Regions from separate parts of the Variovorax sp. DAIF25 genome, predicted to be linked through region 2. Evidence: riboswitches for the same ligand, from Rfam matches in the RefSeq annotation. Region 2 holds a riboswitch; the other holds the start of a gene.

Region 1 (15,266 bases), on a different replicon from region 2:
GCTGATCTTCCCGGCCTTCCGGCTGCGCGGCCACTACGTGTCGATCGCCACGCTGGGCATCGGCGAGATCGTGGCGCTCACCATCCTCAACTGGGAGAGCCTCACGCGCGGGCCGATCGGCGTCTCGGGCATTCCGCCGCTGTCGCTGTTCGGGCGCGATGCCTCGTCGAACGGCGCGATCTACTGGGCCTCGTTCGGCGCCATGGTGCTGCTCGCGCTGCTGCAGTGGCGGCTGCTGGGCTCGCACCTGGGCCGCACCTTCCGCGCGGTGCGCGAGGACGAGGTGGCCGCGCGCGCCTACGGCGTGAGCCCCGACCGCTACAAGGCGCTGGCCTTCGGCTTCGGCGGCTTCGCGGCCGGCGTGAGCGGCGCCTTCACGGCCCACATGTACTCGTACATCAACCACGAGACCTTCGGCTCGCAGATCGCGATCCTCGCGCTCACCATGGTGATCCTCGGCGGGCTCGGGAACATCAGCGGCGCGCTGCTCGGCGCGGTCGCGCTCGTGAGCCTGCCCGAACTGTTCCGCGTCACCGCCGAGTACCGCATGCTGATCTACGGCGTCGCGCTGCTGCTGCTGATCCGTTTCCGCCCGCAAGGCCTGCTGGGCACCGTCTGAAGAAAGAACCACACACCATGAGCCACCTCAACGACTACCTCGCCGAGAAGCGCGCCGCCGTGCTGGCGCGCAATGCCGCCGTCGACGCGGGCAGCGCGCAGCCGCTGCAACTGAAGGCCAGCGTCAAGGCCGAGGGCCGCAGCGGCGTACGCCGGCTGCGCATCCGCGACCACCAGGTCATCAGCGACAGCCCGCCGAACTTCGCGGGCTACGACCTCGGCCCGAGCTCGCCCGAGCTGCAGCTCGGCGTGCTCGGCACCTGCGTCACGCACATCTTCCTGATCCAGGCGGCCGAGCGCCAGGTGCCGCTCGAAAGCCTCGAGGTCGAGGTCACGGGCCTCATCGATCCGCGCGGCGGCAAGCCGGGCCACGAGAGCACGCCGATCTGGCCGCACCAGATCGGCTACACGGTGCACATCGATTCGCCCGCGAGCCGCGCCGAGATCGACGCGCTGTTCGAGGCAGTGGAGCGCAACTGCCCGATCCTCAACCTGCTGCGCAACCCGCAGACCATCCGCGCCGAGGTGAAGCTCGAGAACTCGAAGGCGCAGGCCGCCAACGCGCCGCAGGAAGCGGGCGATGCCATCGCTGCTTGAGATCCGCGGCCTGGTGCGCCGCTTCGGCGGCCTCACGGCCGTGAACGCGGTCGACCTGCACGTGGCCGAGGGCGAACTGCTCAGCGTGATCGGGCCCAACGGGGCCGGCAAGACCACGCTCTTCAACCTCGTGACCGGACTGGACCGGCCCGACGCGGGGCAGGTGCTGTTCGAGGGGCAGGACATCACGGGCCTGCCCGCGCAGCAGCTCGCCGCGCGCGGCCTGGCGCGCACCTTCCAGCATGGCCGCGTGTTCGCCAACCTCTCGGTGCTCGACAACGTGCTGGTCGGCGCGCACACCCGGCTGCGCGCCGTGAAGCCGCGCGTGGGCGGCGTGCCGGGCCTGGGCGCGCTGGCCGAACTGGCGCTCGCGCTGGTGCAGCCCGCCGCCGTGCGGCGCGAGGAGGAGACGCTGCGCCAGGAAGCGCTCGAGATCGTCGCGCTGTTCGGCGAGCGGCTGGCGCCGCGCATCGATCACCCGGCCTACAGCCTCTCGTACGCCAACCGCCGCCGCGTGGAGATCGCGCGCGCGCTCGCGCTCCAGCCCCGGCTGCTGCTGCTCGACGAACCCACGGCCGGCATGAACGAGAGCGAGACCGCCGAGATGCTCGAGATCATCCGCGGCCTGAAGGCGCGCGGCCAGACCATCCTCCTGATCGAGCACAAGCTCGACCTCGTGATGCAGCTGTCGGACCGCGTGGCCGTGCTCGACGACGGCCGCAAGATCGCCGAGGGCCGGCCCGACGACGTGCGCAACGACCCCGCGGTGATCGAGGCCTACCTCGGCCACCGGCAGGTGGGGCAGGTGGGCCAGGCACGGCCCGAGGCGGTGCCCGCATGATCGCCACCGTCGCCCGCACGGGCCTGCCGCCGTCGCCGTTGTGGGGAGACGGCCGCGACGAGGACCATGCCGCGCCGGCCGTGCCGCCCGCTGGCCCCGCGGCCCGCATCGCTGTTCATCCGCTGCTGCAGCTGCGCAAGGTCAACAGCTTCTATGGCCCGGTGCAGGCCCATTTCGACCTCGACATCGAGGTGCGCAAGGGCCAGATCGTGAGCCTGCTCGGCGGCAATGCCAGCGGCAAGTCGACCACCATGAAGATCGTGCTGGGCCTGCTCAAGCCGCGTTCGGGCGAGGTGCTGTTCGACGGCGTCTCGACGCTGGGCTTGAGCACGCCGCAGATCATCCGCAAGGGTATCGGCTCGGTGCCCGAGGCGCGCCGGCTGTTTCCCGCGATGACCGTGCGCGAGAACCTGCTGATGGGTGCCTACGCGCGCAACGACCGCCGCGCGGTGGCCGAGGACCTCGAGCGCATGCTCGAGCTGTTCCCGCGCGTGGCCGAGCGCATAGCCTTCCAGGCCGGCACGCTCTCGGGCGGCGAGCAGCAGATGGTGGCGATGGCGCGCGCGCTCATGGGCCGCCCGCAGCTCATCTGCATGGACGAGCCGACCATGGGCCTGTCGCCGCTGTATGTCGACAAGGTGCTCGAGCTGATCGCGCGCATCAATGCCCAGGGCGTCTCGGTCTTCATGGTCGAGCAGAACGCCAGTCTCGCGCTGCAGATCGCGCACCACGGCTACGTGCTGCAGACCGGGCGCATCGTGCTCTCGGGCCCGGCCGCCGCGCTGCTCGACGACCCGCGCATCCGCGATGCCTACCTGGGCGGCGACGGCGCCGCGCGCACCGCCTCCTGAACTTCACACGTCCCCACGGGAGAACACACGACCATGTCATTGAAACTCGACCACATCGTCATCGCGGTGCACGACCTCGAGAGCGCCATCGCCGACTACGCGGCGCTCGGCTTCCAGGTGCTGCGCGGCGGCGACCATCCGGGCCGCACCACGCACAACGCGCTGGTGGTGTTCCAGGACGGCAGCTACTTCGAGCTGATCGCCTGGCGCGCGCCCTCGCCCGAGGAGCGCTGGTGGCAATTGCTGCAGCGCCATGGCGAAGGCATCGTCGACTTCGCGCTGCTGCCGCGCAGCACCGCGATCACCGTCGAGGAAGCCAAGGCGCGCGGGCTCGCGCTCGACGGCCCGCTCGATGGCGGCCGCGTGCGCCCCGACGGCGAACGCCTGCGCTGGCAGACCGCGCGGCCCGCGACGGCCGACCTGCCTTTTCTGTGCGGCGACCTCACGCCGCGCGCGCTGCGCGTGCCCGAGGGCGATGCGCGCACGCATCCCAATGGCGCGCTTGGCGTCGCGAGCCTCGCGCTCGCGGTGCACGACCTCGACGCCACGCTCGAGCGCTACCGCGCGCTGCTCGGCGACGGGCATGGCGAGGTGGCGGTGCATGTCGGCGAAGCCGTGGCGCTGCCGGGCAGCGGCGTGCGGCTGGCCGTGATCGCGCTCGGCGGCAGCGCGCTGGTGTTCTCTTCGCCGCGCGCGAGCGCGAAGACCGATGCCGCCACGCCGATCGGCCGCGCGGTGGAGCAGCGGCTCAGCGCGCGCGGCGAGGGACCGTATGCGCTGGTGCTGCACACGGCGGCCACGCCGTCGCCCGAGGCGCCGGACCTCGCGAAGACACATGGCGCGCTGATCGAATTCGCGCCGGCTGCGCGCGAAGGCGCGGCGCGGCGTGCGTCGGCGCTCGACAGCCTCGTGGGCGGCTGAAGGGCGCGGGAGCGGGCCGCTTACTTGTCGGCGTCCTTGGCTTCTTCGCCGTCCTCGACCGACTCTTCCTCCGACTCCTCTTCTTCCTCTTCCGATTCCTCGAAGTACTCGGGGATCGGCTGCTCGGCCAGCGCCTTCGCCAGCTGCAGGCGGAACTCGGCCAGCGCCTTGGCCGACTTGGCGATGTCCTTCGCGCCCTGGTCGGCGATCTTCTCGACCAGCAGGGCCGGTTCTTCCGACAGGATGATCTCGATGTAGTGGTCGGCGAGTTCGGCGGCGGCGATGAGCTTGGCGTCGGTGGACATGCGGTGCTTTCGGTGAAGTGGAGAAAGACGCCATCGTGCGCAGCGAAGGTGACGCCGGCACTACACACGCCGGCGCGGGGGTGTCATGCGTGCGTCATCGGAAGCGGCGTCAATGCCCGGGTCCGCAACAAACCGGGCCGCGACGCGCGGCCTCGCGTCACGCCATGAATCCCGGCCATCCCGTCCACGTCCTGTTCCTCTGCAACAGCAATGCCGCGCGCAGCCTGATCGCCGAATCGCTGCTCAACCAACTGGGCCACGGCCGCTTCGTCGCGCATTCCGCGGGCCATGCGCCCACGGCCGACGGCCAGGCCGATCCGCGCACGCTCGAGGCGCTGCGTGGCGCGGGTCTGCCGACCGAAGGACTGCGCAGCAAGAGCTGGGAGGAATTCGGCGCGGCCTCGGCCCCGCACATGGACCTCGTGGTCACGCTCTGCGACGAATCCGCGGGCGAGACCTGCCCGGTCTGGCCCGGCCAGCCCGCCTCTGCGCACTGGTCGCATCCCGACCCGCGCGCACCGGGCGCGGAGCTTGGCGACGACGCCTTCGTGCAGACCCTGCATGCGATCCGTCGGCACGTGGAGCTGCTGGTCAACCTGCCCGACGAGCGCATCGACCACCTCGTGATCGAGGCGGAGGCGCGTCAGATCGGGACCTCCTGAGCCGCTGGCGTGGGCTCAGCCTTCGCGGCGGTAGAGCGCCCACCTGACGGTCAGAACGTCGGCGGCGATCTTGGCGGCGTTGGCGCCCGCGTAGTCCTGCGTGGGGTCGAACTCGAAGCCCTGGCGGTAGCGCACCACCTGCCCATAGTCCCGGTCGAACACCATCGGCCCGGTCAGTTCGGCGGGATCGGTGCCGGACGGAACGGCCATGAATTTCTCGGGATCGGTGACGCTTTGATAGAGATCGACGCTGAGCTGGGACATGGTTTTTTTCCTCGAGGTCTTGGTCGGGAAAATCATCGGCCCCCGGCGCGGGTGGCGGGCAGTCCTCCACCGGCAGGCCGAGTCGGCAATGACCTACAGAACACGCACGGTCCGATCGATACGGTGTATCAAGGCGTAGATGATTGCGACTGCGCCCAACTTCTTCGCTGGGGAACAAGCATGCAAGACAACCGGGACGCCGCCTTTGCGGCATGGGTGGGCGCCGAGGACGCGGCCCAGGCGGCCATTCACGTGCTGCACCAGCGAACGCGCGGCGGCCGCATCAAGGTCGCACCCCAGGAGATCGAGCAGATCGCGCGCCTGCGCAAGGAAGCCGACGTGCGCTTCGCCGCCGTGTGGGGCGCGCTCGGCACGACCGCGGCCGCACCCGAGGCCTTGCCCGAGCCGCTGCCGCGCGCGAAACGGCCGCAGCGCATCGTGGTGGGACCACGTGCCGCGCAGGGGCAGGCACTGCCTTCGATCGCGATCTGAGCGCGGGCCGCTTTGCGCGGCATTCGTGATCGGCGCTGTCGCATGAACGCGACCGGGCGCGCCTCGGCCGCCTGACTGCCGAGACATCCAACCAGTCACCGGCGCCATTGCACAATGGCACCAAGAACAACCCTTTGGCTGGGCCCCTCCATGAAGATCCTGATCTTGAGCTTCGGCGCGCTTCTGATCGCATGGCCGTGGATCCATTTCGAAGCGGCATCGGGGACCGGGAGGTCGTCGAAGGAAATGGGTTGGGGCGAAGGCGACGCCCACCCTGTCCAACGCGCGCTGGCGATGCTTGTCGCATGGCGATGGCTCGTGGCCTACGTCGGGCTGGTCACGGTCGTGCTCGGCCTGCTGTTCTGAGCCCGCGGCTGAATCGACCCGTGTTTCTCAAGATCATCAAGCTGGTGCTGGTGAGCCTGATGACGCTCGGCCTGGGCGGCGCCGCCTTCCTGCACGGCTTCAGGGGATGGCGCGCGGGTCAGGTCGAGGTGTGGCGAAAAGGCCAGGCGCCATTCGTCGCGACCGTCGATGGCGCGCTTCCCATCACTTTCACCGTCGAGGTCTGGAGCTGGATGATCATCGGTGCCGGTGTTTTTCTGCTGGGCGTGGGCATCGTCATCAAGTTTCTGTTCGCTGCGCGTGCCGAGCGACAAGCGATGCTGGCTCGCATGGATGATGCGTTCCTTCGCTCCTCGAGGGAAGAGCCGATTCCGCGAGGCGTGGCGCTTGCCATCATCGGCGCGGTCGTGGCCTTCTTTGTCTATCTCGGGTTCAGAGTTCACGCGCAGTAGGAAGGCCAGGCGCCCCCTTGGGGGGCCGCTGCTGACTCGCGAGCGGACTTCTCGATACGCCATGGCACGGCATGTGTCCAGAAGGCGTATGTCTTTGTGCGTATGGTTTCCTGTTTGGTCGGCAATCGGGCGCGAAGAAGACACGAACATCCAGTCCGCATGCTCCATTCCGAGGTGCAGGACAGATGGTGAGGACACAAGCAAACGCCGCGCAATATTTCAAAGGGCGAGTCCCTTGGCAACAGCGCCGGCCGCTCCCCGCGCAGCAGCGGTTTTCATGACTTTGGTCATTTCGTTTTTCGCTCGAGGCAGCACTAAGATGCCCGCCCATGGCCCACGCCACACCCCTGTCACCGCATGCCGCGCCGCTGCGCAGCGAAGTCGGCGTGCCCCTGCCGGCGCGCGGCATCCTGGTGGTCGACGACCATGAGCTGGTGCGCCTGGGCCTGCGCGCGCTGCTGCTCGCGGAGACCGGCAGCGTGCCGGTGTACGAGGCGCGCTGCCTCGCCGACGCCTTGCACCTCTACGCGCTCCATGAGGCCGCGCACCACCTGGTGCTGCTCGACCTCGACCTGCCCGACTCGCAGGGGCTGGACACCCTGGTGCGCTTCCGGCGCGCCTTTCCTTCCTCGCCCGTGATCGTGCTCTCGGGCAAGGACAGCCATGCGCTGATGCATGGCGCGATGGCGCTCGGGGCGCAGGCCTTCCTGCCCAAGACCGGCCACTTGGGCGAGGTGCTGCGCTACGTGAGGGAAAACGACCTGATCGGCCTGCCGGCCCGGCCATCGACGACCTCGAGCAGCGCGCCCACGACGCCGGCGCGCGCCGAGTCGCAGCCGCAGCTCAATGCGCGCCAGGTCGAGATCCTCGACTGGCTGCTGGCCGGCAAGTCGAACAAGGAGATCGCGCAGCTGTCGCACCTGACCGAGGGCACGGTCAAGAACCATGTGTCCACCTTGCTGCTGCTGTTCGGCATGCGCTCGCGGGCCCAGCTCATCAGCAGCCTTCGATAAGCTCTCCGCCCCATGCGGCTTTCGATGGAGATGCCCGCATGCTCGCGATGACTGACGCGCCCCCGCCCGAACTGGCCCGGCGGGTGCTGCGCGAACAGGTGGCGGCGGTCCATGCGAACGCGCCGGCCGCCTATCTCGCGGACATGCTCACGGCGCAGGCCCTGGGCATCGGCCTGTTCGTGGCCACGTGGCGCTGGCAGGTGCTGCTGTGGATGGCGCTGCACCTGGCATTGACGCTGCGACGCGCCTACCGACGCTACCGGCGCAGCCCCGATGCGGCCGAGCATCCCGAGTACTGGGCGCGCTTCAACGCGCGCAACGTGCTGCTGCGCTCCTGCGTCTGGGGCCTCGCGCCCTGGCTGTGCGTGCCGCCGGGGCGCAACCTCGGGCTCTGGGTCATGGTCATCGTGATGATGATGGGCGGCTGCGCGGGCGGTGCGCTGTCGCTGGCGGTCCTCAAGCGCAACATCCCGCGCTTCATCGTGCCCAGCATGGCGAGCCTGACCCTGGCGCTGGCCTGGCGCGGCGACACGGTGCACCTGTTCCTGGCCACCGGCTGCCTGCTCTACATGTGCGTGATGATCACCTTCGCGCTGCAGCACCATCGGCTGCTGACGGCCTCGCTGACCATGCGTTTCGAGAAGGAGGCGCTGGCCGAGCAGCTGAGCCACCAGATCGCCGCGACCCAGCGCGCCAGCGAGGAGAAGACGCGCTTTCTCGCCGCGGCGAGCCACGATCTGCGCCAGCCCCTGCATGCGATCGCGCTGTTCGGCGCGGTGATCGAGAAGAAGCTGCAGGGCAGCGAGGAATGGGACCACGCGGTGCGGCTGATGGACGCGGTCGGAACGCTCGGCGATTCGCTCGATACCTTGCTGGACATCTCGCGGCTGGATGCCGGCGAGGTGGCGCCGCGGATCCGGCCGGTGGAGCTCAACCCGCTGTTCCTCGCGCTCAACAACGTGTTCGCGGCGCAGGCGGCCGGCAGGGACCTGCAACTCCGATTGCGCGCCACGCCGTGCTGGGTGCTGAGCGACCCGCAGTTGTTGCAGCGGCTGCTCTCCAATCTCGTGGACAACGCGCTCAAGTACACGCCGCGCGGCGGCGTGGTGGTGGCCGCCCGTGCGCGCGGGCCGCTGGTGTGGATCGACGTCTGCGACACCGGCATCGGCATCTCGCCCGAGCACCTGGGCCGCATCTTCGACGAGTTCTACCAGGTCGACAATCCGGGCCGCGATCGCGCGCAGGGGCTGGGCATCGGCCTGTCGATCGTGCAGCGGCTCTCGCGCCTGCTGGCGCATCCGCTGCAGGTGCATTCGCGCCCGCAGCGCGGCAGCCGCTTCCGCATGGTGCTGCCGGCGGTGTCGGCCTCGGGTGTCGCGCCGTCCATCGCGCGCCCCGACGCCGTCCTGCCCTTGCCGCGGCGCGTGCTGCTGATCGACGACGAGGCGCCGATCCGCCAGGCCGTGACCGGGCTGCTGCAGGCGCATCGCGTGGCCATCGACGCGGTGGCCAGCGAGGCCGAAGCCGAGGCCGTGCTGGCGCAGGCCGCGCAGGCGGGCACCCCGGTCGACGTGCTGTTGTGCGACGTGCGCCTGGCCGATGGCGCCGACGGGCTGGCCGTGGCGCAGCGGCTGCGCGCGCGCTTCGGCCCCGGCTTGCAGGTGTTGCTGATCACCGGGGAAACCGCGCCGCGGCGGCAGCAGCAGATGCACGACGCGGGCCTGCAGGTGTTGCTCAAGCCGGTGGCGGCCGACCGGCTGCTGCAGGCGCTCGCAGCGCTGACGCGACACGAAACGACGCCCGTCCGCAGGCACGCCTGAGCGTCTTTTTTCCGCCGAAAGTCGATGACCTTCGACACTAGATCGCAGGTGTCGCCATCCCTACCGTGGAGGCCTTCTCATCCACTCACTTGAAAGAAGGAAGGCCTCTCATGAACACCCGTCTTGCCGTTTGCCGCGCAGCGCGCACACCCGTCGCGTTGCTGGTCATGAATCTCGTGCTGGTGGCCTGCGGGGGTGGCGGCGGTGGCGGGGGCTTTGCCGGCTTCCCGGTCGCTCCCGCTCCCGCGCCTGCCGCGCAGACACCTCCGCCGGCACCCGCCCCAGCCGCGGCCTCGATCACGACGCAGCCATCGAACACCATCGTGGGCCAGGGCGTGTCCGCCACCTTGAAGGTGCAGGCCGCGCACGCCACGGCCTACCAGTGGCAACGCAGCACCGACGGCGGTGCCCACTGGACCGATGTCGCCGGTGCCACGAGCGACAGCTTCCGCACGGCCGCCAGCCTGCTGGCCGACAGCGGCCAGCAATTGCGCGTGCGGGTGACGGGCGCCAGCGGCAGCGTGACGAGCCGGGCCGCCACGTTGACGGTCAAGCCCTGGGTCGCCACCGTGCTGGCGACGACGGGCGTGAGCTACAGCAGCCCCTATCAGCTCGCACTCGATGCGAGTGGCGCGAAGCTCTACGTGGCCATGGGTGGCAATGGCTCGGTCTATCGGATCGACACGGCCAGCGGCAGCGGTGCCGAGGTGACGCCGGGGGCGACGATGAATGCGCCGGTCGGCCTGGCACTGGCGGCCGACGGCACCCTCTACGTGAGCGACCAGCATCGCATCAGCAGGATCGCGCCCAACGCCACGACCGCCAGCACCTGGGTCGGCACCGGCAGCAGCGGATACGCCGACAGCCCGGCCACCGCGATGTTCAACAACCCCACCGGCATCGCGCTCGACAGCGCGGGCAACCTGTTCGTGGCGGACACGGAGAACAAGCGCGTGCGCAAGGTCGCGCCCGACGGCACCACGAGCACGCTCGCGGGCGACGGCACGCAGGCCTACCTCGACGGCGTCGGCACGGCCGCCCAGTTCGCGCGCCCGCAGGGCCTGGCGCTCAGCCGCGACGGCAAGACGCTCTACGACACCGACACCGACAGTCCCTGCCTGCGCAAGATCGACGTGGCCAGTGCCACGGTGAGCACGCTGCTGGGCGATTGCGCCAACGGCAACGCGGGCGCGGGCGTGGTCGACGGAACGGTGGCCACGCCGGCCAAGCTCGGCTATTCGTACGGCGTGGCGGTTGATGCGCGCGACAACGTGTTCCTGACCCACGCCTGGGACGGCGTGGCGCGCGTGGTCACGCCCGCGGGCGAGATCAGCACCCTGCAGGACGGCACCGGCGCGCCGATCGCCTTCAACTTCCCGATCGGCGTGGCGGTGGCCGCCGACGGCACCGTCTACGTGGGCGCGAACCACGGCAACCAGATCCTCAAGCTCACGCTCGCGCCCTGAGCGCGCATGCCCGGTAATGCAACTCGCTCTCGACACGGGGACATTCGTCGAAAAGACGAGGGCGAATCGGCGCTCGCCCCTAAGATCGCGGCCTCAGTCATTGGGGAGTAGCTGACCTGCGCAACGCAGGAGCCCGCGTCAACACACTTGGCCTTCGGCCATGGCGCGAGCAGCTTTAGAGCCTGGCAAGACCTTTGACCACGTCACCTCGGTATGGGCCGGGAAGTGGCGTGGTCTTCGCGTCGCTGGCCCAGGGAGTTCTCTTTTCATCATGGAAGCCTTACTCGTATCCACGGGCGTGGTCGCGCTCGGGGAAATGGGCGACAAGACCCAACTGCTCGCGATCATCCTGGCCGCGACCTTTCGCAAACCCTGGCAGATCGTCGCGGGCATCTTCACCGCCACCGTCGTCAACCACGCGGCCGCGGGCGCGCTCGGCGGCTGGGTGGCCCAGGCCATGGGGCCGAACATCCTGCGCTGGGTGATCGGCGCCTCGTTCCTGGCCATGGCCGCGTGGATGCTGATCCCCGACAAGATCGACGACGACGCGGCGAAGACCAAGAGCCGCTTCGGCGCCTTCGGCACCACGGTCATCACCTTCTTCCTCGCGGAGATGGGCGACAAGACGCAGATCGCGACCGTGGCGCTGGCCGCGCGCTATCCCGACGTGGTGCAGGTCGTGATCGGCACCACGCTGGGCATGATGCTGGCCGATGCGCCCGCGGTCTTCCTCGGCGAGAAGATCGCGGCCAAGGTCTCGATGCGGCTGGTGCACGGCGTGGCCGCCGTCATCTTCGGCGTGCTGGGGCTGCTGACGCTGTTCAACGTCGGCAACCTGTTCTGAGCCCCGGCGGGCGGCCGCCTACTTGGCGGCGCCCGCCGTGCCCAGGCCCAGCTTGTCGATCACGGCCTTCTCGGTCTTCATGGTGCGCACTGCGTACTGCTTGTAGGCCGCGCTGTCCATGTAGAAGGTCTCCATGTCGAACTTGGCGAGCGACTCCTGGTAGTTGGGCATCTCCATCGCCTTCTTGAAGGCGTCGTGCAGGATCGCGACCACCTTCGGGTTCGCGCCCTTGGGCAGCACCAGGCCGAAGGGCGAGGCCTGCACCATGTCGATGCCCGACTCCTTGAGCGTGGGCGCGTTCGGGTACTTCTTCGAGCGCTGCTCGCCCCAGGTCGACAGCAGCCGCAGCTTGCCCTGGTCGACATAGGGGCCCCAGCCCGGCGTGTCGGCCACCGACATCACGTGGCCGCCGAGCACCGCCTGCAGCGATTCGGAGTTGCCCTTGTAGGGCACGTGATTGAACTCCACGCCGGCCTGGATCGCGATCGCTTCCATCGTGAGGTGCAAGGTGGTGAGCGCACCCGGCGTGCCGTAGCTCAGGCGGCCCGGGTTGGCCTTGGCATAGGCGAGGTACTCGCGCATCGACTTGATCGGCGAATCGGCGGGCACCACCAGGCCGAACGAATAGCCGGCCAGGCCGATCACGTAGCTCAGGTCGTTGGCCGGGTCCCAGTTGAGCTTGGTGGTGTAGGGCAGGCGGAACACCGGCAGCGGCACCTGCGCGAGCGTGTAGCCGTCGGGCGCGGTGGCCTGCATGGTCTGCGCGGGCAGCACGCCGCCCGCGCCGGGCTTGTTCTCGATGATCACCGGCTGGCCGAGGATCTTCGAGGCGTTCTCGGCCAGCACGCGGAAGGGCACGTCGGTCGAGCCGCCGGCGGTGAAGCCGATCAGCACGCGGATCGGCCGCACCGGAAAGGCATCGGACTGCGCGAAGGCGGGAGCGGCGGCGAGGCCGGCGGCCAGCAGCAGGGCGTGCAGCGCACGGCGGGTGAGGGTGGGTTGTTTCATGGCGGGACGTGCGAACGAAGAAAACGGGAAGGGCGGTGCGGCCGCCCCGCGAACGGGACGGGCCGCACCGGCGCCGTCAGGGCGCGGGACAGCCGCCGCGGCTGGCCGAGGAGAACTTGCAGCCGTAGTCGGCGCGCGCCACGGTCGCGGCGTCGAGCACCTCGTCGCCGGCCGGCTTCACGCCGTTCTGCTCCCAGTTCGTCATCGCGTCGAAGGCCTGGGTCTGTTCCTCGGTCGTGAAATCGCAGTGGCTGATGCCGCGGATCGCGCGCTGCACGAGCCACTTCGAGGTGCCCAGCGCATCGGCGCGGCGCTTGTAGATCTGCTCCATGCTGAACGGCACGTAGACGTCGCCCAGCGTGTGGATGGTCACCACCGGCACGTCGATGCGCGCATTGGACTTGGGGAACCAGCGCAGGCCGTCGCGCCGCAGCCGGTTGGCCTCGGGGTCGGCATGCAAGCGGTAGGCACCCTGGTTGAAGGTGACTTCCTCCGGGCTTTGCGCCGGGTCGTTGTCGAGCTGGTAGACGATGCCGGTGGTGTCGTAGCCGTCGCGGTTGAGGATGCCGTTGATGGTGCCGTCGCGGCCGAAGGTGCCCCACACGGTGGCGTTCATGCTGCCCGCGAAGCCGGCGTCGAACATCGGGCGCTCGCCGCCCGTGAGGTTCTTGACGATGGCCTTGTACTTCTCGCCCTGCGCGGTCGTCGCGCTCGGGAATCTCGTGAACAGCGCGGCGCGCACCGTGGGCAGCAGGTCGTTCCAGTTGCTCACCGGCCAGCCGTTGACGGGCAGGCCCGCCAGCTGCTGCGCGGCGATCTGCGAGGCGCCGAAGTAGTTGTAGAGCTCGGTGTCGCCGAGCACGCCGCACATCGGCACCGCGCCCGCATAGCGCACCTTGTGGTTGGCCGTCTCCGTCGCCTCGGCATCGACCGCGGCCGCGGCCACGTGGCCGCCGAGCGACTGGCCGACGATGTAGGTCTTGCGCGGCGCATCGAGCGTGCGACCGTTCTGCGAGGCGATGCGCTGGAAGGCCAGCGCGAGCGCGTTGGTGTCCTCGACGCCGGCGCGCACGTTGTAGTAGTTCTTGGTGTAGCTCGACGCGGCCCAGGCATAGCCCTGGCCGATCAGGTGCGCGCGGATGGTGGGATCGCTGACGCTCACCACCGGGCCCGTGCCGCCGTAGCCGTGCGCGTACATCACGAGCATGCCGTTCCAGTTCTTCGGCACTTCGACGCGGTAGCCCGCGCCCTCGAGCACGCCCCACCAGCGGTCGGTGTCGGGTGCGCCCGAGATGGCCGCGAACGGCAGCTTGGTCTCGTCGACCGTGAACTGGCGGCCGTCCTGCGCGCGCGTTTCCTCGGGCTCGGGGGCGGCCGGGGGCGGCGGTGCCGGGGGATTGCCGGCGCCCGCGCCGCCTGCACCGGCCTGTTGCGCAGCGATGGCGGCGGCCAGCGCCGCGGCGCTGGCGCCCGACGAATCGCCGCCACCGCCGCCGCATGCGGCCAGCGTCGCGGCGGCGATGAGCGAGAGAAGGGTGGCGCGGCGGCCCGGATGGCGATGGAACTTCACGAGATGTCTCCTGCGTGTGGGGATGGGTTCCGCGTGAATCTTTTAATTTCGTTCAGCGGAATTAGATTTATGGAACGTTCTTTCGAACGACGGCGAGTATCTTTCCGCTCGCGTTTCTCTCGTATAGGGAATTCCATGAACCGTTTCCAACTGCCGAAAATATAATTCCGTCCAACGAAATTAAATTGAGAGAAACGCATGGGCCGCACCAAGCAGATCGACTTCGAGGAGGGTGCCGACAGCCCGCGCTTCGTGACCGCGCTGGCGCGCGGGCTGGACATCCTGGCCGCCTGGGGCCCCGACGAGAAATGGCTCACCAGCACCGAGCTCGCGCGCCGCACCGGCCTGCCCAAGCCCACGATCGCGCGGCTCGCCTACACCCTCGTCGTGGCGGGCTACCTGCGCCACTCGCGCGAGACCGGCAAGTACGCGCATGGCGACGGCCTGGTGGCGCTCGGCATCACGATGGTGTCGAACCTCAAGCTGCGGCGCATCGCGCGGCCCTACATGCAGGACCTGGCCGACCGCTACGACGCCTCGGTGTCGCTCGGCATCCGCAACGGGCTGTCGATGCTCTACGTGGAGAACTGCCGCTCGAGCGCGCCGCTGTCGCTGGGCCTGGACATCGGTTCGCGGCTGCCCGTGGCGCTGTCCGCGATGGGGCATGCCTACCTCTGCGCGCTCGATGCGAAGGAGCGCGAGCGGCTGCTGGGCGAGATCCGCCTGGCCGACCGCGAACGCTGGCCGCAGACGCAGCAGGCCATCGAGACCTCGCTCGCCCGCTGGCGCGAGCGCGGCTTCACGATGGTCGTGCGCGGCTGGGAGAGCGACATCAGCGGCGTGGGCGCGGCCATCCGGCAGGCCGATGGCAATGTCGTGACCTTCAACGTCGGCGGCTCGGCGAGCCGCTTCGGCCGCGAGCTGCTCGAGCAGGACATCGGCCCGCAGCTCGCGCGCATGGTCAAGGTGCTCGAGTCCTTCGTGCGCGCAGACGACCGCTGACAAGGTGTGAGCCGGCAGACCGCGCTCAGGCGGTCCCGACCAGGATCCGTTCCGCGTCGCGCCCCGGCGGCAGCCCGAAGGCGCGCGCATATTCGCGGCTGAACTGCGTGGCGCTCTCGTAGCCGACCTCGAAGGCGGCCGCGCTCACGCTCCTGCCCTGGGCCACCAGCAGCGTTCGCGCCTGCAGCAGGCGGA
Region 2 (15,266 bases):
CGAGGCCGTGCGGCGCCAGCAGCAGCTCGACGAAGAGAAGCGCAACCCGACGCTGGTCAACTGAACCCGGGCAGGCTCAGCCCTTCTGCAGCCGCTCGATCGCCATCGCCAGCGCGGCTGGCTTGCCCGACAGCACCAGCGTGTCGCCGTCCGACAGCACGGTGTCTTCGGCCGGCACGCGCGGCTGGCCGTCCTGGCGCCGCAGGCTCGCCACCCGCACGCCCAGGCCCTGCAGCGACAGCCGCTCCAGCGTCTGGCCGATGGCGCGCGCGCCCGGCGTGAGCGTGAAGGTGTTGAGGCGCTCGTGGTCGAGCTCGTCGGCGTTGTCGTCGTCGGCGCCGTGGAAGTAGCCGCGCAGCAGGTTGTAGCGTGCGTCGCGCTGGTCCTGCACCACGCGGATCACGCGCCGCATCGGCACGCCGACCAGCGCCAGCGCATGGCTGGCGAGCATCAGCGAGCCCTCGATGGCCTCGGGCACCACCTCGGTCGCGCCGGCGGCCTGCAGCTTCTCGAGGTCGTGGTCGTCCTGGGTGCGCACGATCACCGGCACCTGCGGCGCATGGGCGCGCGTGTTGGCCAGCACCTTCATCGCGCCGGGCACGTCGAGGTAGGTCACGACCACCGCGCTGGCGCGCGCCAGGCCCGCGGCCATCAGCGCCTGCAGCCGCGCCGCATCGCCGAACACCACCGAGTCGCCGGCCGCAGCGGCCTGGCGCACGCGGTCGGGATCGAGGTCGAGCGCCATGTAGGGGATGCCCTCGCGCTCGAGGATGCGCGCGAGGTTCTGGCCGCAACGGCCGTAGCCGCAGATGATCACGTGGCGCGCCGTGTTGATCGTCTTGCGCGCGATCGAGGTCATCTGCAGCGACTGCTGCAGCCAGTCGCTGGCCACCAGCTTGCGCACGATCGCGTTGCTGTACATCACGATGAAGGGCGTGGCCAGCATCGACAGCACCATCGAGGCCAGCACCGGGTTGGCCAGCCAGGGCGGCAGCAGGCTGCGCTCCTGCGCCAGCGTCAGCAGCACGAAGCCGAACTCGCCGGCCTGCGCCAGGTAGAGGCCGGTACGCAGCGACACGCCCGAGGTCGCGCCCAGGCTGCGCGCGAGCAGCGTCACCAGGCCGAGCTTGAACAGCAGCGGCACCAGCAGCAGCACCGCCACCAGCAGCCAGCGCTCGACCACGATGTGCCAGTCGAGCGACATGCCCACGGTGATGAAGAACAGGCCCAGCAGCACGTCGTGGAAGGGGCGGATGTCGGTCTCGACCTGGTGCTTGTATTCGGTCTCCGAGACCAGCATGCCCGCGATGAAGGCGCCCAGCGCCAGGCTCAGGCCCGCGAGCTCGGTGAGCCAGGCCAGGCCCAGCGTGACCAGCAGCACGTTGAGGATGAACAGCTCCTCGCTGCGCCGGCGCGCCACCAAGGTGAGCCACCAGCGCATCACGCGCGGCCCGCCATAGAGCAGCACGCCGATCAGCAGGCAGGCCTTGAGCAGCGCGAAGCCCAGCGCCTTGGCCAGCGCCTCGGGCGGCGCGCCCAGCGCGGGGATCAGCACCAGCAGCGGCACCACCGCCAAGTCCTGGAACAGCAGCACGCCCATCACGCGCTTGCCGTGCTCGCTCTCGAGCTCGAGCCGCTCGGCCATCAGCTTGACCACGATGGCGGTGCTGCTCATGGTGAGCGCGCCCGACAGCGCGAGCGCGGTCTGCCAGCCCAGGCGCCAGTCGGGCGGCAGGAAGGAGGCGATCAGCAGCGCGCCCACGGTGGCGATCGCCATCGTCAGCAGCACCTGCAGCAGCCCGAGCCCGAACACGTGCTTGCGCATCGCGCGCAGCTTGGGCAGGCTGAACTCGAGCCCGATCACGAACATCAGGAACACCACGCCGAATTCGCCCAGGTGCCGGATGCCTTCGGAGTTCTGCGCCAGCGCCAGCGCATGCGGGCCGATCAGCACGCCGGCCGTCAGGTAGCCGAGCATCGGCGGCAGCTTGAGGAAGCGGCATGCCACCACGCCGATCACCGCGGCCACCAGATACAAGAGCGTGAGATCGAACGAAGACATGGTGGGCGATGCTAGAGCAAGAGCCGTGCGCGCGTGGCGAGGGGCTTACCGGGGCCTGAAGCGCCGCGGGCCCCGCGCGGCGCGGCTTTCGGGCCCATTCCGGGTCGCGGCGTAGGGGCTCGCCGGGAACCGCGGGGCGGCGGGGCGCGGCCCGTAAAATCCGCCGATGCCCTCCAGCTCCCCCACGCCCCCCGTGGTCGATCCCGCCGCGATGCTCGCGCGGGCACGTGCCACCTTCGACATCGAAGCCGAAGCCGTGCTCGGCCTCAAGGCGCGCGTGGGCGACAGCTTCGTCGATGCCGTGCGCAAGATCCTCGAGGTGCGCGGCCGCGTGGTCGTGATGGGCATGGGCAAGAGCGGCCACGTCGGCCGCAAGATCGCCGCCACCCTGGCGTCGACCGGCACGCCGGCGATGTTCGTGCACCCGGCCGAGGCCAGCCACGGCGACCTCGGCATGATCAAGGCGGTCGACCTCGTGCTCGCCATCTCCAACAGCGGCGAGGTCGAGGAGCTCACGGTGATCCTGCCGGTGGTCAAGCGCCAGGGCGTGCCGCTGATCGCGATCACGGGCCGCGCCGATTCCACGCTCGCCCGGCACGCCGACATCGTGCTCGACGCCGGCGTCGCCAAGGAAGCCTGCCCGTTGAACCTCGCCCCCACCGCGAGCACCACCGCCCAGATGGCGATGGGCGACGCGCTGGCCGTGGCGCTGCTCGATGCGCGCGGCTTCGGCTCGGAGGATTTCGCACGCTCGCATCCGGGCGGGGCGCTGGGGCGCAAGCTGCTCACGCATGTGAGCGACCTCATGCGCACCGGCGCCGACGTGCCGCGCGTGGCGCCGGGCGCCAGCTTCAGCGAGCTGATGCGCGAGATGAGTTCCAAGGGCCTGGGTGCCACCGCGGTGGTCGATGCCGAGGGCCGCGCGATCGGCATCTTCACCGACGGCGACCTGCGCCGGAGGGTCGAGACCGGCGGTGACCTGCGCGGCCTCACCGCGGCCGACGTCATGCATCGCGGTCCGCGCACGCTGCGCGCCGACGCGCTGGGCGTCGAGGCGGCCGAGCTGATGGAACAGCACCGCATCACCAGCGTGCTGGTGGTCGACGCCGAGGGCCTGCTGATCGGCGCCCTCAGCATCAACGACCTGATGCGCGCGAAGGTCATCTGATGCCCTTCGAATTCCAGCCAGAGACATTGCTCGCCGCGCAGGACATCCGCATCGCCTTCTTCGACATCGATGGCGTGCTGACCGATGGCGGCGTCTACTTCACCGAGCATGGCGAGACCCTCAAGCGCTTCAGCATCCTCGACGGCTACGGCCTGAAGCTGCTGCGCAAGGCCGGCATCCTGCCCGCGGTGATCACCGGGCGCGATTCCAAGCCGCTGCGCGTGCGGCTCGAGGCGCTCGGCATCGAGCACGTGCGCTACGGCACCGAGGACAAGCTGCCGGCCGCCGAGGCCATGCTGCAGTCGCTGGGTTTCGGCTGGCCGCAGGCCGCGGCCATCGGCGACGACTGGCCCGACCTGCCGGTGCTGGGGCGCGTGGGCTTCGCGGCGGCGCCGGCCAATGCCCACGTCGAGGTGCGCGACGCCGTGCGCTACGTGACCCGCGCGCGCGGCGGCGAAGGCGCGGCGCGCGAATTCTGCGATCTGCTGGTCACGGCCAGCGGACAGTACCGGCGCCTGCTCGACGTCGCACGGAACACCGCCCTATGAAGCAGGCCTGGAACCTCCTGCGCGACGTCCTCGATCGCGTCACCATCTACCTGCCGATCATCCTGACGGCCGCCGTCGCGCTCGGCACCTACTGGCTGGTGCGCAATGCGCCCAAGCTGCTCGAGCCGACCGCCAAGGTCGCGCCCACCCACGAGCCCGACTACTTCATGCGCGGCTTCGTCATCAAGAACTTCCTGCCCAGCGGCGACCTGCGCAGCGAACTGTTCGGCAAGGAAGGCCGGCACTACCCCGACACCGACACCATCGAGGTCGACGAGGTGCGCATGCGCTCGGTGTCGCCGCAGGGCTTCACCACCCACGCCACCGCCAACCGCGGGCTGTCGAATTCCGACGGCAGCGAGATCCAGCTGTTCGGCAACGCGGTTGTCATCCGCGACGCGGCCGTCGGCGCCAACGGCAAGACCTCGCCGCGCCTCGAGTTCCGCGGCGACTTCCTGCATGCCTTCCTCGACACCGAGCGCGTGCAGTCGAACAAGCCCGTCACGCTGATCCGCGGCACCGACCAGTTCACCGCCGACACGATGGACTACGACAACCTGACCGGCATCGCCAACCTCAACGGCCGCGTGCGCGGCACGATGGTGCCTTCGGCCAAGGCGGCCGGCGCCGCGGGCAAGCGCTGAGCGCCGCGCCATGACCACCGCGCCGTCGCCCCTCGTCTTCATCACCGGCGCCTCCAGCGGCATCGGCCAGGCGCTGGCCGCGCGCTTCTACGACGCCGGCTACCGGCTGGCGCTGGTCGCGCGCCGCACCGGCGAGATCGAAGCCTGGGCCAACGCGCGCGGACTCGACCGCGGCCGCTACCTGATCTACAGCGCCGACGTGGCGCGCACCGACAGCATCGTGGCCGCCGGCGCCGCCTGCATCGAGCGCCAGGGCGTGCCCGACGTGGTGATCGCCAATGCCGGCATCAGCGTGGGCATCGACACGGCGGAGCGCGAGGACCTCGACGTGCTGACGCAGACCTTCGCCACCAACAACGTCGGGCTGGCCGCCACCTTCCATCCCTTCGTGCGCGCGATGGTGCAGCGCGGCAGCGGGCGGCTGGTCGGCATCGCGAGCGTCGCGGCCATCCGCGGACTGCCGGGGCACGGCGCCTACTGCGCGAGCAAGGCCGGCGTGGTCGCCTACTGCGAGAGCCTGCGCGGCGAGCTGCACGGCAGCGGCGTCAAGGTCGTGACCCTGCTGCCCGGCTACATCGACACCCCGCTCACGCAGGGCAACCGCTACGGCATGCCGTTCCTGATGAAGCCCGAGGCCTTCGCCGACCGGGCGCTGGGCGCGATCGAGAGCGGCGCCAGCTACCGAGTGATTCCCTGGCAGATGGGCGTGATCGCCAAGATCATGCGCATGCTGCCCAACGCGCTGCTCGACCGCGCGGTGCAGGGACGCGGGCGGAAGAAGCGGCGCGGCGAAGGCTGAACCCGAGGCCGTACCGGCCGCGGCAACGAAAAAGGCTCCCGAAGGAGCCTTTTGTCTTTTTGGGAAAGCGATCAGTAGCCGCTGTTGCCGCCGCCACCGTAGCCGCCGCGACCACCGCCGCCGCCGCCACGCGGGCCGGCGCCGTAGGGGCTGCGGAAACCGCCATCGCCACCGCCGCCGCCGCCACCACTGCGGCCACCGCCGCCGTAGCCGCCGCCGCCACCGCTGCGCGGGGGACGTGCTTCCATCGGACGGGCTTCGTTGACGACCACGCTGCGGCCGCCCAGGGGTTGGCCGTTCATGCCGTTGATGGCGGCCTGTGCTTCCGCTTCACTGCCCATCTCGACGAAGCCGAAGCCCTTCGAGCGGCCGGTATCGCGTTCCATCATGACCTTGGCGCTGGTCACAGCACCGAACTGACCGAATGCCTGCTCCAGATCACCGTCGCGCACCGAGTAAGGCAGGTTGCCGACGTACAGTTTGTTGCCCATCAAGGGACTCCTATAAACACATCAAGAAAAGCGATGGAGTCCCGATTAGCATCACTCAAACGAGAGCCGCCGAGTCGCGCGAAACTGTCCGATCACCCAGTGCCTCCAACCCGAAATGAAAAGGGAGGCTCGTGCATTATGGGTGAAATACAAGAAATGCAAGCAGGAATTTGCTTCTTGCGGTAGCACAGATTTTGACTCCTGGAGTAGGCGCACGCTTACTAACCAGGCCCCGAACTGGGCCTATGACACTTAAGGGTTAGAATTCGCCCGTCATTGGGGAGTAGCCGCCTTCCGTCTACGAGAAGGGCCCGCGTCAACAGACTTGTCCTGCCCCACACAGGACATGGCGCGGGCAGTGAAGAACAACACCTGGCGAGACCATTGACCGTGCAACTTCGGGAAATTTGGCCGAAGGTGTTGCACGGTCAATTGCGTCCCTTCGGCCAAGGAACCGTTTTTTCATGGAAGCTTTTCTCGTCGCGACCGGCGTCGTCGCGCTCGCCGAAATGGGCGACAAGACCCAGTTGCTCGCCCTCCTGCTGGCGGCCCGTTTCAGAAAACCCTGGCCGATCGTGGCAGGCATCTTCGCTGCCACCGTCATCAACCACGCGCTCGCGGGCGCGGTCGGCAACTGGATCACCCACTGGCTCGGCCCCGACATCCTGCGCTGGATCCTCGGCGGCTCCTTCATCGCGATGGCGATCTGGATGTTGATCCCCGACAAGCTCGACGACGACGATGCCCCGCGTTCCTCGCACTTTGGCGTCTTCGGCACCACGGTGGTCGCCTTCTTCCTCGCCGAGATGGGCGACAAGACGCAGATCGCCACCGTGATGCTCGCGGCGCGTTTCACCGAGGCCTATTTCTGGGTCGTGGTCGGCACCACCTTCGGGATGATGCTGGCCAACGCGCCGGTGGTCTGGCTCGGCGACCGCATCGTCAAGCGCGTGCCGATCAAGCTCGTGCACTCGATCTCGGCCGTCATCTTCCTGGTGCTGGGCGTGGTCGCGCTGATCGGCTGGTAGCGCCGCCGTCCAAAGCCCGGGGCCTGCCGTCCCGGGCCCGCGGCGATATACTGCCGCTCGCGCCGATTTGCTCCAGCTTGCGGGCGCTTGATAAATACAGCTAAAGACGGATGCCGTGACCCGGCTCGTTTTTGGCGAGGCCGGGTTTTTCATTTCATGTCCTCGTTGGTCGTCACTCCCCAGTCGATGCAGTTCGCGGGCCCGCTGGCCCTGCGCAGCGGCGCGACCATCGGCAGCTACACGCTCGCCTACGAAACCTACGGCACGCTCAACGCGCAGCGCAGCAATGCGGTGCTCGTGTGCCACGCACTCAACGCCTCGCACCACGTCGCGGGCGTCTACGAGGGCCAGGCCCGCTCCGCGGGCTGGTGGGACAACATGGTCGGGCCCGGCAAGCCGCTGGACACCGACCGCTTCTTCGTCATCGGCGTCAACAACCTCGGCTCCTGCTTCGGCTCCACCGGGCCGATGCACGTCAACCCCGCGACCGGCCGCGTCTACGGCGCCGACTTCCCGGTGGTCACGGTCGAGGACTGGGTCGATGCCCAGGCCGCGCTGCTCGACGCGCTCGGCATCCGCACGCTCGCGGCGGTGATGGGCGGCAGCCTCGGCGGCATGCAGGCGCTGTCGTGGACGCTGCAGTACCCCGAGCGCGTGCGCCACGCGGTGGTGGTCGCCAGCGCGCCCAACCTCACGGCCGAGAACATCGCCTTCAACGAGGTGGCGCGCCGCGCCATCGTGACCGACCCCGATTTCCACGGCGGCCACTTCTACGAGCACGGCGTGATCCCCAAGCGCGGCCTGCGCATCGCCCGCATGATCGGCCACATCACCTACCTCAGCGACGACGTCATGAACGCGAAGTTCGGGCGCCTGCTGCGCAACGCGGTCGAGGGCGAGGCGGCCCGCGACGACGCGGCCTACCGCTACTCCACGCAGGAGATCGAGTTCCAGATCGAGAGCTACCTGCGCTACCAGGGCGACAAGTTCAGCGAGTACTTCGACGCCAACACCTACCTGCTCATCACGCGCGCGCTCGACTACTTCGACCCCGCGCGCGAGCACGGCGGCAACCTCACGGCCGCGTTCGCGCGCGCCAGCGCCAAGTTCCTGCTCGTGAGCTTCAAGACCGACTGGCGCTTCTCGCCCGCGCGCAGCCGCGAGCTGGTGAAGGCGCTGCTCGACAACCGCCGCAACGTGAGCTACGCCGAGATCGACGCCCCGCACGGCCACGACGCCTTCCTGCTCGACGACGTGCGCTACATGGGCGTGGTGCGTTCCTACTTCGAGCGCGTGGCCCAGGAGATCGCATCGTGAGCGACAACGACATCCAGCGCCACATCGCCGCGCTCGTGCCCGAGGGCTCGCGCGTGCTCGACCTCGGCTGCGGCGACGGCGCCCTGCTCGCGCTGCTGCAGCGCGAGCGCGGCTGCACCGGCTACGGGGTCGAGATCGCCGACGGCAACGTGCTGCAGTGCATCCGCCGCGGCGTCGACGTGATCCAGCTCAACCTCGACGAAGGCCTCGCGATGTTCGACGACGCCACCTTCGACGTGGTGCTGCAGATCGACACCCTGCAGCACCTGCGCAATGCCGAGGTGATGCTGCGCGAGACCGCGCGCGTGGGCCGCTTCGGCATCGTGGCCTTCCCCAACTTCGCGCACTGGCCCAACCGCATCAGCGTGGCGCGCGGCCGCATGCCGGTCACGCGGCGGCTGCCCTACCAGTGGTACGACACGCCCAACATCCGCGTGGGCACCTTCAAGGACTTCGAGGTGCTCGCGCGCAAGAACAACCTGCGCGTGCTCGATGCCTTCGGCCTGCAGGACGGCCGCGACGTGCGCTGGCTGCCCAACGCGCGCGCCAGCACCGCGGTGTTCAAGTTCGAGCACGGGGGCTGAAGGCGCCCCGCCGCCCATGGCGTTCACGCTCGCCCAGCCGGTCCACAGCGAACTGCTGATCAAGAAGAGCCGCTTCATCGGCTGCGTGCAGTCCGTGCCCGACCGCGAGGCGGCGCTGGCCGTCGTCGCCGCGCTGCGCGCCGAACACCCGGGCGCTGCCCACGTGTGCTGGGCGCTGATGGCCGGCGGCCAGTCGGCCGCCAACGACGATGGCGAGCCGGGCGGCACCGCGGGCCGGCCGATGCTCGAGGTGCTGCGCCACCAGCAGATCGAGGGCGCGCTCGCGACCGTGGTGCGCTACTTCGGCGGCGTGAAGCTCGGCGCGGGCGGGCTGGTGCGCGCCTACACCGACAGCATCGCGCAGGCGCTGACCGGCGCGCGGCTGGTGCCGCTGGTGCGCCTGCGCACCTTGCGCTGCGAAGTGCCCTATGCGCTCGAGGGCCTGGTGCGGCGCGAGCTGGCCGCGGCCGGCGCGGTGCTCGAATCGGTGGCGCATGCCAGCACGGTGGCCTTCGTCTTCGCGCTGCCCGAGACCGCGGCCGAGGCCTTCATCGCGCGCCTCGACGATGCTGCCCAAGGGCGCGTCGCCTGGCCGCGGGCGTGATCCGCTTGCGCGGCACGGCCGGCGCATCGGCCGCGTCGGGCGCCAGCGCCGTCATCGCGAGCACGCCGCGCGACGCCAGCGGCAAGGCCGCCGCGCCGCCCTCGTCGTCGAAGGGGCGTCGCGCCATCTCGGCCGTCACGATGCCGGTGGGCACCGCGAGCACGCCCCAGCCCAGCAGCATCATCACCGAGGCGATCGCGCGGCCCAGGTCGGTCTTGGGCACCAGGTCGCCGAAGCCCACGGTGGCCATGGTCGAGATCGCCCAGTACACCGCCACCGGGATGCTGGTGAAGCCGTGCTGCGGGCCCTCGACCACGTACATCAGCGTGCCCATCACCAGCACCACCAGCATCACGAAGCCGACGAACACGGTGATCTTGCGGCGACTGGCCGCCACCGCCGAGACCAGCGCGCGGTATTCGGCCGAATAGCGCGAGAGCTTGAAGATGCGGAACACGCGCAAAAGCCGCAGGATGCGCACGTCGATCAGGTAGGCGAGCTCGGGCGTGAGGATGGCCAGGAAGGTCGGCAGCAGCGCCAGCAGGTCGATCACGCCGTAGAAGCTCAGCGCATAGCGCAGCGGCCGCTTCACGCAGGCCAGGCGGCCCAGGTACTCGAGCGTGAAGAGAGCCGTGAAGAACCATTCGAGCACGCTGAAGGTCGAGCCCCAGCGCTGGTGGATCGGCTGCACGCTGTCGAGGATCACCACCGCCACGCTGGTCACGATCACCGCGATCAGCACCAGGTCGAACAGCCGGCCCGCGCGCGATTCGGATTCGAAGATCACCGAGAACAGCGAGCGGCGCCAGCCGCGCTCGGGCTTGCCGAAGCGCGCGTCGCCGGCCGCGGCCTCGGCCGTGAGGGAAGCGATGGTGTCTCTCGAGAGGAAGGTCGTCATGGTGGCGGGTCGCTGGTGGGCTGCGGCGCATTGTCGATGCGCAGGTGCGCCGTTCGGGTCGGAGGCCGTCGCATGCGGCGCGAACTGCGGGAACTTCCCGCGCTTCGCGCACCCGTGAAAGGACATCGTCCTTTGTGGTTGGCACCGCCAGCGAATCGGGCGATGATGGCGCGCGACCGATTTATTCGGTTACGCCTCTTGCGCAATGAAGTGCAGGAGGCCCCAAGCGCATTCTTACGATAGTCCTTTTCATGAGGAGCTCTCTTTTGGCCACTTCTTCCTCCCCTTTCTTCGGCAAGCGCGAACGCGAAAACGATGCATTGACCTCCAGGCCCGCGCCGCTCGTGGGCTCGGGCACCAACCTCTCGGGCTCCCCCGTCAATCCCTCCTCGTTGACCGCCCAGGCCGGCCTCAATGCCGCCGCCGCCGCACCCGCTGTGAAGGAAGGCGGCAGCAAGCTCACCGTCGGGCCCAACATCAAGCTCAAGGGCGTCGAGATCACCGATTGCGACACGCTCGTGGTCGAAGGCCTGGTCGAGGCCACCATGGATTCGCGCCTGATGCAGATCGCCGAACAGGGCGAGTTCAAGGGCTCGGCCGAGATCGACATCGCCGAGATCCGCGGCGTGTTCGACGGCAACCTCACGGTGCGCGAGAAGCTCGTGATCCATTCGACCGGCAAGGTCACGGGCAAGATTCGCTACGGCAAGATCGTGATCGAGGAAGGCGGCCAGATCTCTGGCGAAATCAGCTTCGGCGCGAAGCCCGCGGTGCAAGCCGCGGCCTGATCGGCCGTTTCCGATCGCAGCGCGGGCCGGGTCAGGCTTTCTTCGAAGCCGTCCCGGTCTTCGCTTTTTTGGCCGCCGTGCCCGCCGCCTTCTTCGCGGCAGCCGGCGGCTTCGGCGTTTTGGGCGCCTTCGGTGCCGCTGCCGCTGCCGGTTCTTCCGCCGGCGCCGGCGCTTCCCAGCCCAGGCGCTTGAGCAATTCCGCCGCCGCTGCCGGTGCGCGCTCCTTCGCGCCGTTGATGAAATAGACGAACACCTCGCGCGGCTTCGCGGTCGTTCCGGCCCAGCCCTGCGCGCGTTCGGCCCAGTCGTCGAGCGCCTTCGCCGCATAGCCGGTCTTCTGTTTCGCGTCGGCCATCATGAGCCGCGCATAGGCGAACTCGCCCTCGGGCTCCTCGAAGGACGGAAACTTGTCGGCGTCGGTGAAGACGGTCGACACCTTGTGCTTCTTCGCGAGCGCCTTGTAGGCCGGCACGATGAAGCTCTCGTGGCGCACGTCCATCACGTGGCGCAGCGGCGTGCTGCCCTCCTTCTTCGGCAGCAGCTCGAGGAAGGCCTCGAAGTCCTCGGCATCGAACTGCTTGGTCGGCATGAACTGCCAGACGATCGGCCCGAGCTTGGGGCCGAGCTCGGTCACGCCGCTGTCGATGAAGCGCCGGATCGATTCGCCCGCGGTGGAAAGCAGCTTGCGGTTGGTCGCGAAGCGCGAGGCCTTCATCGAGAACACGAAGCCCTCGGGCGTGTCGTCGCGCCACTTGCGGAAGTTGTCGGGCTTGAAGGTGCTGTAGTAGGTGCCGTTGATCTCGATCGCGCTGACGTGGCGGCTCGCGTAGTTCAGTTCCTTCGCGTGCGCGAGCCCCTTGGGGTAGAAGTTGTCGCGCCAGGGCTCGTAGGTCCAGCCGCCGATGCCCACCTTGATCCGAGTCGTCGATGCCTTGCTCACGTCGCCCTCCAGGTTGATCGACCGCACTCTACGCGCCCGCGGCCATGGGCGCAAAATGCGGCTTTTGTCTCGCCACCCCACCGCGGAGAACCCCGATGAACGCTCCCCTGCACCGCGAAATTCCCGCCGGCCTGCTCGACGCCGAGCGGGCCCTGTCCGACGTCACCGCCCAGTGGGACGGCGACATCGTGCGCCAGCTCACCGACTACATCGCCATTCCGGCCAAGTCGCCGGGCTTCGACAAGGACTGGTCGGCCCACGGCCACCTCGAGACCGTGCTGCGCAATGCCGCGGCCTGGGTCGAGGCGCAGAAGGTCGAGGGCCTGAAGCTGGAGATCGTGCGCCTCGAGGGCCGCACGCCGGTGCTGTTCTTCGAGGTGCCCGCCACCGGCACCGACATGCGCGAGACCGTGCTGATGTACGGCCACCTCGACAAGCAGCCCGAGTTCACCGGCTGGCGCAACGACCTCGGCCCCTGGACGCCCAAGTACGAGAACGGCCTGCTCTACGGCCGCGGCGGCGCCGACGACGGCTATGCGGTCTACGCGAGCATCGCGGCGCTGCAGACCATCAAGCGCCAGGGCACGGCCCATCCGCGCATCGTCGGCCTGATCGAGACCTGCGAGGAGAGCGGCTCCTACGACCTGCTGCCCTACGTCGACGCGCTGCGTCCGCGCCTGGGCGAGGTCGAACTGGTGATCTGCCTCGACTCGGGCGCCGGCAACTACGACCAGCTGTGGCTCACCACCTCGCTGCGCGGCATGGCCAGCGGCACGCTCAAGGTCGAGGTGCTGACCGAGGGCATCCACTCGGGCGATGCCTCGGGGCTCGTGCCCTCGAGCTTCCGCATCATGCGCCAGGTGCTCGACCGCCTCGAGGACAGCGCCACCGGCCGGCTGCTGCCCGCGAGCTTCCATTGCGAGGTGCCGCCCGACCGGCTGGCGCAGGCCAAGGCCACGGCCGCGATCCTCGGCGAGGAGGTCTACAAGCGCTTCCCGTGGGCGCACTACGACTGCGGCGGTTCCACCATGTTCGCACTGCCGACCACCACCGACCCGGTCGAGGCGCTGCTCAACCGCACCTGGAAGCCCACGCTGTCGGTGACCGGCGCCGAGGGCTTCCCGGCGCTGAAGGACGCGGGCAACGTGCTGCGCCCCTACACCGCCTTCAAGCTGTCGCTGCGGCTGCCGCCGCTGGTCGATGCGGCCGAGGCGGTCGGCAGCCTCAAGGCGCTGCTCGAGGACAACGCGCCCTACCAGGCCCGCGTGACCTTCGAAAGCAACGGCGGCGCCACCGGCTGGAACGCGCCCACCATCACGCCGTGGTTCGAGGACGCGCTCAACAAGGCCTCGCGCGCGCATTTCGGTGCCTCCTGCGGCTACATCGGCCAGGGCGGCACGATCCCGCTGATGAACATGCTGAGCGCCGGCTTCCCGACCGCGCAGATGATGGTCTGCGGCGTGCTCGGCCCGAAGAGCAATGCCCACGGCCCGAACGAGTTCCTGCACGTGCCCTACGCCAAGAAGCTCACGGCCGCCGTGGCCGAGGTGATCGCGGCGCTGCCGGCCGCGCACCGCGCCGCGCAGGAAGCCCCGGCGGCCGCGTGAACCCGCGGGCCGCGTTGCCCGAGCCGCAGCGCGTGTCGCTCGCCGCGCCCGGCGGCGAAACGCTGGTGCTGCGCCGCCTGCCCGCGCCGGGCCCGGCGCGCGCGGTGGTCATGCTGGTGCACGGCCTCGGCGAGCATGCCGGGCGCTACCACGCGCTGGCCGAGCGGCTGCACGGCTGGGGCTTCGCCGTCTGGGCCCATGACCACCATGGCCATGGCGCCTCGAGCGGCGCACGCGGCGGCTTGCCGAGCGAGCTGCGGCTGGTCGACGATCTCGCGCTCGTGATCGACGATGCGCGTGCCGCCAACCCGGGGCTGCCGCTGGTGCTGCTGGGCCACAGCCTGGGCGGGCTGGTCGCGGCGAGCCTGGTGGCGCGCGGCGTGCGGCCGGTCGATGGGCTGGTGCTCTCGTCGCCGGGGCTCGATCCGGGCCTGAGCGGCTTCCAGAAGCTGCTGCTCGCCGTGCTGCCGCGCATCGCGCCCAATCTGCGCGTGGGCAACGGGCTCGACGACAACTTCCTCTCGCACGACCGCGCCGTGGTCCAGGCCTACCGTGACGATCCGCTGACCCACGACCGCATCGGCAGCCGGCTCGCGCGCTTCCTGGCCTATGAAGGCGAGACCGTGGTGCGCGCGGCGCCGCAATGGCCGGTGCCCACGCTGCTGCTGTACGCGGGCGACGACCGGCTCGTGAAGCCGGCCGCGAGCCGGGCCTTCGCGCAGGCCGCCGCGACCAGCGGGCAGGTCGAGGCGCATGGCTTCGAGACGCTCTATCACGAACTCTTCAACGAACTCGAGGCGCAGCCGGTGTTCGATGCGCTCGAGCGCTGGCTGGGGCGGCGCTTTCCCGCCGCGGCCTGAGCGCGGGCGTTCAGGGCACCGGCGCCCACACCGCGCGCTGCAGGTCGCGCTCGACCTCGCTCCACGCGATCGGCGCCACGTCGCCGAGGCAGCGGCCCTCGGCGCCCTCGAGCGCCACGCCCGCCACCGTCTGCTGCGCCTTGGGATCGGCCGCGCCCTGCACGTACCAGCCCTCCTCGACCTGCAGCCAGATCGCCAGGCCCTCGCCCACCGACTTACCGAAGCGATGGACCATTCCGCCGTCGCCGACCTCGCGCTGCCAGCCACGCGCTTCCAGGCCGAGCAGGCCGGCATTCGTCACCGTGCGGCCGGTCCACTGTGGCAGCGCGCGTTGCGTGCGCAGCGCCGGATCGAGCGTGAAGTGCGCCCGCGCGAGTTGCTCGAAGGGCTGCACGATCTCGTAGTCGGCCAGCACCGAGGCCCAGGCGGTCGCCAGCGCGGGGTCGCGTGCCGCGAACTCGAGCGGGTGCGCGATGCCGATGCGCGAGCCCTCCTCGTCGGGCAGCGCGAAGGGATCGTCGTGCGGATCGACCAACTCGCCCTCGGCGCTCACGCGGAAGCTCGCCTCTAGCGAGCCGTTCGCGCCGTTCCCGCCGAACAGCCCCCACACCAGCTGCCGGACGAACACCCGCATCACCGGATGCCGCACCAGGAAGGCCATGAACTCGCCGTGCGTCCAGCGTCGCTGCTCGCACATCGCGGCCTCGAGCCGGCGCAGCTGCGTGGCCGCGACGGTCTTCGCCAGCTTGCGGAGTTCCTTGAGCTGCTCGGTGGCGGCGGTGGCCAGCGCCGCATCGTCGGCGGCATTGGGCTTGGGCAGCGCCTTCAGCGGCTTGCCCGCGTCGTCGCGCAGCAGCGGCTGCAGGCGGTCGTCCATCTGCAGCGCGAAGCGGCGCGGGCCGAAGTCGAGCGCCAGGCCCGCGCGCGC

What was found. A riboswitch is a leader RNA that binds a small molecule or an ion and turns the genes downstream of it on or off. The one in region 2 is predicted to bind manganese.
Region 1: it holds a riboswitch for manganese, as region 2 does, so the genes downstream of both, R0232_RS35255 (TMEM165/GDT1 family protein) here and R0232_RS34090 (TMEM165/GDT1 family protein) in region 2, are expected to answer to the same signal.

The regions. Positions count from the first base shown of each region.
Region 1 covers NZ_CP136637.1:231,541-246,806, forward strand. Annotated here, with positions in the region: gene R0232_RS35185 (ABC transporter permease) at 1-619, shown strand, start outside; gene R0232_RS35190 (OsmC family protein) at 637-1,215, shown strand; gene R0232_RS35195 (ABC transporter ATP-binding protein) at 1,199-2,056, shown strand; gene R0232_RS35200 (ABC transporter ATP-binding protein) at 2,053-2,907, shown strand; gene R0232_RS35205 (VOC family protein) at 2,941-3,828, shown strand; gene R0232_RS35210 (hypothetical protein) at 3,849-4,133, opposite strand; gene R0232_RS35215 (arsenate reductase ArsC) at 4,298-4,795, shown strand; gene R0232_RS35220 (hypothetical protein) at 4,811-5,059, opposite strand; gene R0232_RS35225 (hypothetical protein) at 5,240-5,551, shown strand; gene R0232_RS35230 (hypothetical protein) at 5,702-5,917, shown strand; gene R0232_RS35235 (hypothetical protein) at 5,938-6,348, shown strand; gene R0232_RS35240 (response regulator) at 6,678-7,361, shown strand; gene R0232_RS35245 (ATP-binding response regulator) at 7,400-9,181, shown strand; gene R0232_RS35250 (hypothetical protein) at 9,292-10,647, shown strand; yybP-ykoY riboswitch at 10,738-10,908, shown strand; gene R0232_RS35255 (TMEM165/GDT1 family protein) at 10,919-11,491, shown strand; gene R0232_RS35260 (tripartite tricarboxylate transporter substrate-binding protein) at 11,510-12,499, opposite strand; gene R0232_RS35265 (alpha/beta hydrolase) at 12,576-14,069, opposite strand; gene R0232_RS35270 (IclR family transcriptional regulator) at 14,268-15,071, shown strand; gene R0232_RS35275 (AraC family transcriptional regulator N-terminal domain-containing protein) at 15,097-15,266, opposite strand, start outside.
Region 2 covers NZ_CP136636.1:7,355,721-7,370,986, reverse strand. Annotated here, with positions in the region: gene R0232_RS34125 (zinc-ribbon domain-containing protein) at 1-64, shown strand, start outside; gene R0232_RS34120 (monovalent cation:proton antiporter family protein) at 77-2,062, opposite strand; gene R0232_RS34115 (KpsF/GutQ family sugar-phosphate isomerase) at 2,229-3,230, shown strand; gene R0232_RS34110 (KdsC family phosphatase) at 3,230-3,778, shown strand; gene lptC (LPS export ABC transporter periplasmic protein LptC) at 3,775-4,422, shown strand; gene R0232_RS34100 (SDR family oxidoreductase) at 4,433-5,221, shown strand; gene R0232_RS34095 (RNA recognition motif domain-containing protein) at 5,293-5,712, opposite strand; yybP-ykoY riboswitch at 5,979-6,086, shown strand; gene R0232_RS34090 (TMEM165/GDT1 family protein) at 6,177-6,740, shown strand; gene metX (homoserine O-succinyltransferase MetX) at 6,897-8,057, shown strand; gene metW (methionine biosynthesis protein MetW) at 8,054-8,641, shown strand; gene R0232_RS34075 (IMPACT family protein) at 8,658-9,245, shown strand; gene R0232_RS34070 (ion transporter) at 9,190-10,143, opposite strand; gene R0232_RS34065 (bactofilin family protein) at 10,410-10,931, shown strand; gene R0232_RS34060 (DUF72 domain-containing protein) at 10,963-11,871, opposite strand; gene R0232_RS34055 (M20 family metallopeptidase) at 11,967-13,478, shown strand; gene R0232_RS34050 (lysophospholipase) at 13,475-14,338, shown strand; gene R0232_RS34045 (DUF4132 domain-containing protein) at 14,349-15,266, opposite strand, start outside.